DNA from 2 places in the uncultured Caballeronia sp. genome. Region 2 is predicted to be linked to the other one. Evidence: predicted binding sites of a transcription regulator. Region 2 holds the regulator's gene; the other holds the start of a gene.
What was found. Region 2 encodes FliA, which starts transcription of late flagellar genes. Its sites were predicted from a motif close to CTAAAGTTTNNNNNNNNNNNGCCGNTA; they were not measured.
Positions count from the first base shown of each region.

Region 1: the regulator FliA is predicted to act here: its motif matches at 1,548-1,574, upstream of flgK (flagellar hook-associated protein FlgK).

Region 1 covers NZ_CAXTGZ010000083.1:11,411-14,828, reverse strand. Annotated here, with positions in the region: gene flgJ (flagellar assembly peptidoglycan hydrolase FlgJ) at 1-110, shown strand, start outside; gene ACFFAR_RS08270 (flagellar brake protein) at 519-1,274, shown strand; gene flgK (flagellar hook-associated protein FlgK) at 1,632-3,418, shown strand, end outside.
Region 2 covers NZ_CAXTGZ010000132.1:68-3,485, forward strand. Annotated here, with positions in the region: gene ACFFAR_RS11545 (GGDEF domain-containing protein) at 286-1,380, shown strand; gene ACFFAR_RS11550 (RNA polymerase sigma factor FliA) at 1,411-2,142, opposite strand; gene ACFFAR_RS11555 (MinD/ParA family protein) at 2,173-3,108, opposite strand; gene flhF (flagellar biosynthesis protein FlhF) at 3,101-3,418, opposite strand, start outside.

The DNA.
Region 1 (3,418 bases), on a different contig from region 2:
AAGCATCGCGCGATGCCGCCGGCTTCGCGCACGGCATGCAGAAAGCCGGGTACGCGACCGATCCGCAATACGCGAAGAAACTGATTTCGATAATGAAACACATTGCGTGAAGAAGCGTGCACTGGCGCGCGTTTTGCTGCAATTTGTCGGGTAGACGAAACGTATTACGAGTAATGTGTCATAAGCGACGGGGCCAATGTCGCAATAGAAGACGAAGCCGGCCGGTGAGCCATTCCCGCATTTTGCAGCGCACGGGATGGGCCGCCGGCCGAGCCGCATAGAAAATGGGGCTGAGAGCGGGTTTGTTTCTTTTCATGCGCTTTGGACGTTTTCGGTTGCGAAATCGAGGTTAATCAGGGGTAAAACGGGATTTTTAGGTATTTTTTGCTGTCAGCCCTAAATAAACCTGCCCTATTGCCGCTAAATGGAACACCGAAGTGCCGGATCTACACGGTCTGGTTGGACGCGCACCGGCCTTGATACTCGAGGCGGCGCGAGCAAACGAACACGGCAAGCCCATGAACATGAATGAGTCGAACGGTTCCGACATCGCTGACGACGAGTCCGACCATCCCGATTTTGGCAGGCGTAATCCGCTGGAAATCGGTGTTTCCCTGCGCAACCTCGTCAATCGGGGCGATTTCCTCACTGTCGATCACGGCAAGGGGCAGATCGTGACCCGCCTGCTCGACGTGAATCCCGCTGCCCGGACGTTCGTCTTCGACTGGGGCGCGGTTGCCGATGAAAACGCCGCCGTCCTCTCGACCGAGAACCTGATGTTCAGCGCGAGCCCGGATGGCGTCCGCGTCGAATTCGCGACGGGTACGCCGCGTGAAATCGTTTTCGAGGGACGTCCGGCGTTCGAAGCCGACTTCCCGCCCGTCCTGTTTTATATGCAGCGACGCGAGTATTTCCGTGTGGAAGCGCCCGTGCTCGACCCGTATATCTGCAGCGGCATTTTGCCGAGCGGCGAGCGTTTTCGCTTTGAAGTCAACGACCTCTCGCTTGGCGGTGTTGCGCTTCGGACCATGGACGAACGCGTTGCGGCGCTGGAAGTCGGCGTGATCCTGAAAGACGTAGAGCTGCATTTCAGCAATCCGGGCAAGGTCGTGCTCGACGTGCAACTGATGTCGAACCGCCAGATCGTGAACGCGAAAGGCGACCGGCGTTATACGCTGGGCTTCAAGTTCATGAGTTTGCCGGGATCGGCGGAGAACACGTTGCAGCGGTTGATCACGCAACTCGAAATGAAGCGGCGGTCACTCGCGCGCTGAGTTTCAGCGGTGATGATTGTCAAAGGAGCCCGCGGTTTTATCGCGGGCTTTTTTTATCGGCGCGCCGGGTGTTCCGGCCACGTCACCCCATTGCGTCCGTTCGTTCCCGTAACGTGCGCGTTCCGGCCGGGTTCATTCGATGAATTAGGCCCCGATTGCCCCGCTGCTTCACGGATTGCCTCGAGCACGCCGGGTGAATAATCCGGACAAGGCGCAGTGGGCACGCGGCAGTGGCGGGAATTAACAGAAACCCCGAGAAACGCCGCGCGTCCGCTCAACTTTTTTCCATTTCGGCCGATATACATCAGTGTCGCCATTCGGCGGGCCGGCCGTCATGCCTCTACCAGGATTCCTTGCATGTCCAGCAACCTATTCGATATTGGCGTGAGTGGTCTCAACGCAGCCCAGTGGGGACTGACGACGACCGGCCAGAACATCAGCAACGCTTCCACGCCGGGCTATACGCTCGAGCGCCCCGTGTACCAGGAGTCATCCGGGCAGTACACGGCGTCGGGCTATGCCGGACAAGGCGTGACGACAGCCACAGTCTCGCGCTCATACAGCGATTTCCTCACGAAGCAGCTCAACAGCTCGCAGTCGAGCAGCAGCTCGCTGAACACGTACTACTCGATGCTCTCGCAACTGAACAACCTCGTCGGCGATCCGACGACGGGTATCGGCGCGGGCATCACCAGCTATTTCACCGGCTTGCAGTCGGTCGCGAACAGCCCGGGAACGACGGCCACGCGGCAAACGCTGATGAGCAGCGCGCAATCGCTCTCCGACCAGATGAACGCCGCGGCCACGACCTACAACCAGCTTCGCGACGGCGTCAACCAGTCGCTGCAGAGCGCGGTATCGCAGGTCAACACCTACGCCAAGCAGATCGCCGATCTCAACGTGCAGATCGCCAGCGCGAGTTCGGCCGGGCAGCCGCCAAACCAGTTGCTCGACCAGCGCGATCTCGCGGTATCGAACCTGAGCCAGCTGGTCAGCGTCCAGGTCACCACGAACAACAGCGGCTACAACGTATCGTTTGGAAATGGCCAGCCGCTGGTCGCCGGCAGCAGTTCGTACGCGTTGACGACGGCAACGTCGCCCTCGGACCCGAGCGAACTGTCGATTGCATACGCCTCTTCCGACGGTTCCACGCAGACGTCCAAACAGACTCAGTATTTGCCGGATTCGATGTTCAGCGGCGGCGGCACGATCGGCGGCTTGCTCGACTTTCGCAGTCAGTCGCTCGATCCGGCGCAGGCCAATCTCGGCGCGATTGCGACCAGCTTCGCGACGCAGTTGAACAACCAGAACGAACTGGGCGTCGATCTGAACGGCAACGCCGGCGGCGCGTTGTTCTCGACCGGCAGCCCGACCGTCTATGCAAACGCGCGCAACAGCGGCAACGCGACGCTCGACGTGTCCATTGCCGATGGCACGCAACCACCGACCAGCGACTACTCGCTCGGCTTCGATGGCTCGAAGTACACGCTCACCGACCGCTCGTCGGGCGCAGTTGTCGGTCAGTTGACCGCTTCGTCCACGGGCGCGGTGAGCGGCACCATCGCCGGGATGAACATATCGATTGCGAGCGGATCGATGACGAAAGGTGATTCGTTCACGATCCAGCCCACGCGCGGTTCCCTCGCTAACTTCTCGCTCAGCAACTCGAACCCGTCGGCGATTGCCGCAGCTTCGCCGGCGGTGTCATCGGCGGCGACAGGCAATACGGGCACGGGCAAGATCTCGGCGGCGAGCGTGACGGCCGGGTACTCGATTCCCAGCAGCATCACGCTGACGTACGACGCCACGGCCAAGACCATGACGTCGAACGTGGAGATCACGCTGCCGGACAACACGAAAGTTCCGGCCGGCACCGCGTTCGCCTACGACCCCACGAAAGGCCTCACCGTATCCAACGGTGCAGGAGTAAGCGCGACCCTCAACGGTACGCCGTCCACGGGCGACAGCTTCACGATCGCGGCAAACACAGGCGGCACGAGCGACGGCAGCAATGCCCTCGCGATGGCCAACATCGGCACCGCCAAGTCGATGAACGGCGGCACCGACACCCTGACCAGTTCCTACGCGAACTTCGTCAACCAGATCGGCAACCAGACGAACGCGCTGAAGTCATCGAGCACGTC
Region 2 (3,418 bases):
GTAGTTAAGTAGGCGCGTCCGCCGGGCAAGGCAAAACTCGCCTCCACGCTTCGCAGAAACGCGAGCCGTTTAACAACCCCTCGACCACCCAACCAGGCCGAAACCAGAGCCACCCCCGCCATTGACCCATATACTCCCGCCCCAAATCCCATCCACTCTCCATCCGCACCCCAATTTCCCTTTGCATATAGCGCGCATCAACGCAGTAGGATTGCGGTTGCGCACTACGCAGCCACTGTAGAAAACGTCGGTTTAAACCACTAAACCATAAAAAAGGGACACAGGATGGGGCATTTGCATGACCCCGTGCAGCGGCCGCGCGGCTATGTCTGGTCTCCGCATCGCGATCCGGAAAGGGAGCAGGCAACGCTCCGAGTCGCACTCGGCGGACTCGCGGCCGTGGCGTATGGCGCGTTCGCGTGGTTCGATCCTTCTCCTGCGGCGACCGCATGCTTTCGCGTGCTCGCGTTGTATCTGGTTTATGGCGTGGCCAGTCGGGTGATCATCGGCGGGATGCCGCGTCATTCGGACGTGCGTCTTGCCATCACCACGATCGCGGATCAGGCGCTCCTCGCCCTGATTCTTGCCGCCGGCGGCCCGCTCGCGCTGCCTATGCTCTGGGCCATTTTCCTGTTCCTGATCGGCGCAGGAGGGCGTTATGGGAAGCGGACGCTGGCGTTGTCGTGCGTTACGGCACTGGCCGGAATCGTCGCACTATCCATGCTTCAGCCATGGTGGCGTCTCAACCGGCCGGCGGCGCTTGGCATTGGCTTGAGTGTGCTGGCGGCATCGGTATATCTGAGTGTGCTGATCGGCCGGCTCGGCAGCGCGAACCGCGATCTCGCGCTCCGGGCAGGCACCGATCCGCTCACCGGATTGAGCAACCGGTACGCACTGGAACAAACCATCGGACGGGCGGTGACGGCGATATCGACGGGACAGGAAGGCGCGACGGCGTTGTTGCTGATCGATCTCGATGGCTTCAAGGAAGTCAACGATACCTACGGCCACGAAGTTGGCGACGTCGTGCTGCGAACCTTTGCTGATTCGCTGTTACGCCGTGTGCGGACCACCGATACGGTCGCGCGTCTCGGCGGCGACGAATTCGTGGTCCTCGCGCGTCACGTGACGGGCAGCCACGCGGTGCATACGGTCGCGAACGGAATTCACGCGGTGCTGGCGGAAATGACGTCGGTGCAGGACCGGGTGGTGAATGTATCGGCGAGTATTGGCGCATGCCTGATCTCGCCGGACCTGAAACCCATCTACACCGATATCGCCGTGCTGATGCGCGCGGCGGATCGTGCAATGTACCGGGCGAAAGCGCTTGGTAAAGGCCGAACGGTGTTTGCCGAAGGCGCGGACTTCGAACCTTCTTGAAGCGGCTCAGAAAAAGCCGCTCCCGAACCGTCAAGCCTCCACGCCCGACCAGGCCTGTTCGCGCAACTTCGCGCGCAACCGCGCAACCGCCTGGCTATGCAACTGGCACACGCGCGATTCGCTGACTTCCATCACTGCGCCGATTTCACGCAGATTCAAGCCCTTCTCGTAATAGAGGCTCATCAGCAGCTTTTCGCGCTCGGGCAGTTTGTCGATGGCTTCGACCAGCGCCGAACGCAAACTGCCATCGAGCAATGCGGACAACGGATCGGCTTTATCGACGCAATAACGGTCGAGGAATGGTTCGTCATCCGATGACCGGTCGAAGTCTTCGTAATAGATCAACTGGCTGCCGTGCAGATCCTGCAGCATGGTCTGGTATTCGTCGAGCGGCATGTTGAGGTGCTCGGCAACTTCCTGTTCGCTCGCCGACCGGCCAAGGTGTTGCTCGACCTTGTGTACCGCCGATTCGACCTCGCGCGATGTCTTGCGCATGCTGCGCGGCAGCCAGTCGTTGGCGCGCAGTTCGTCGAGCATTGCGCCACGAATCCGCTGGCTCGCGTATGTCTCGAACTGCGCGCCCTGGTCTTCCTTGTAGCGGCTGGCGGCGTCTAGCAGACCGATCATGCCTGCCTGGATCAGATCGTCGAGATCCACGCTGGCCGGCATTTTCGCGACCAGTTGCAGACCCAGCCGGCGCACGAGCGGCGCGTAGCGGGTCAGGACCTCGGCTTGTGACAGTTTTCCCTGGGCGTTATACATCGCATTCACCTTTGTTCCTTCTTTGCTTCGTCACACCGCCGCCGGGCTGCGCATTGCGAACTCCGGCGACGTTGTTTCGGTGCGGCGCGAGGTCGCTCCCGGGTTGATCGAACGCTCGATATTGCGTGGCGTTTCCCTATGGACGGCTTGCGCCGGCCATTCGAAGTGCGAACTTTCTGGCATCGGCCAATACTGCAGGTCGGCCGCGATGTGGCGGTAATCGCGGGCGGCGGCGGTCGTCGGAAATGCTTCGACTGCGCAGCGCGACAGTTCATGCGCCCTCGCCACACGCGGATCTTCCGCCACGCAACCGGCCGGCATGAGCTGCACGGCAAGGTAGCGGCTGGCGACACCGGCGAGGTTATCGAAGGCGATTTGCGCATCGGCGGCGTTCTTCACGTGGTTGACCACGATCCGGAAGCGCGAGATGGCGTGCGCGTAATGCAGGCGCTTGATGCATGCATACGCCTCGGTGATCGCGGCGGGCGCCACGCGTGTGACGATCACGAAGTCGTGCGCTTGCGCGGCGAGCGTGGACAACGCGCCGCTACGATCCGGTTGTGTGTCGATGAGAACGATATCAGCGGGTCCATCCAGCAAAACCCGGTAATGCGCGGCGTCGTGGCTGATGCGTTCGTCGCGGGGCGCGGCGATCATCGAAAAGCCGAACGGCGTGCGCGTGACTGCGTCCTGCAAGAAGCGCTTGCCGCCCAGCACGGCGCCAAGTGCGCCCGTGGACGGTACGTTGGCCAACCGGCTCGCCGACAACGCGTTCTGCCGTTCATCGATCACCAGCACGTCCTTGCCTTGCGCAGCGAGCGCGGCAGCGAGGTTGACGACCGTCGATGTATTTCCCGTACCGCCTATTCCGCCCGCCGGCGCGCCACACACGGCCACCACTCGCGAGCTGTTGCGCGTCAGCAGACGGCGCAAGCCTTCAGCCTGATCGGACACGAACTTATCCAAAGTGAACCTCATGCAGTTCGGTGGAAGCGCGCGCGGAGAGCGCGGAGAGGAGCGGCGGTACGTCGTCGTCTTGCGGCACGAATGGCGAGCCGTCGCGCGGAATGCAGAACGCGCTTTTGATCAGGAAGCGTTTGGTCGCGACATACAGGTTCTCCGGCACCTTCTGTCCGGTCGATACGTAATGCACCGGCAGCTTGTAGCGGATCACGGTATCGATCACGCCGCCCAGGTTCGTGGCTTCATCGAGCTTGGTCAAAATGCAGCCCGCGAGCGGCGGTTGATCGGGCGTGCTCTGGTAGGCCTGCACGAC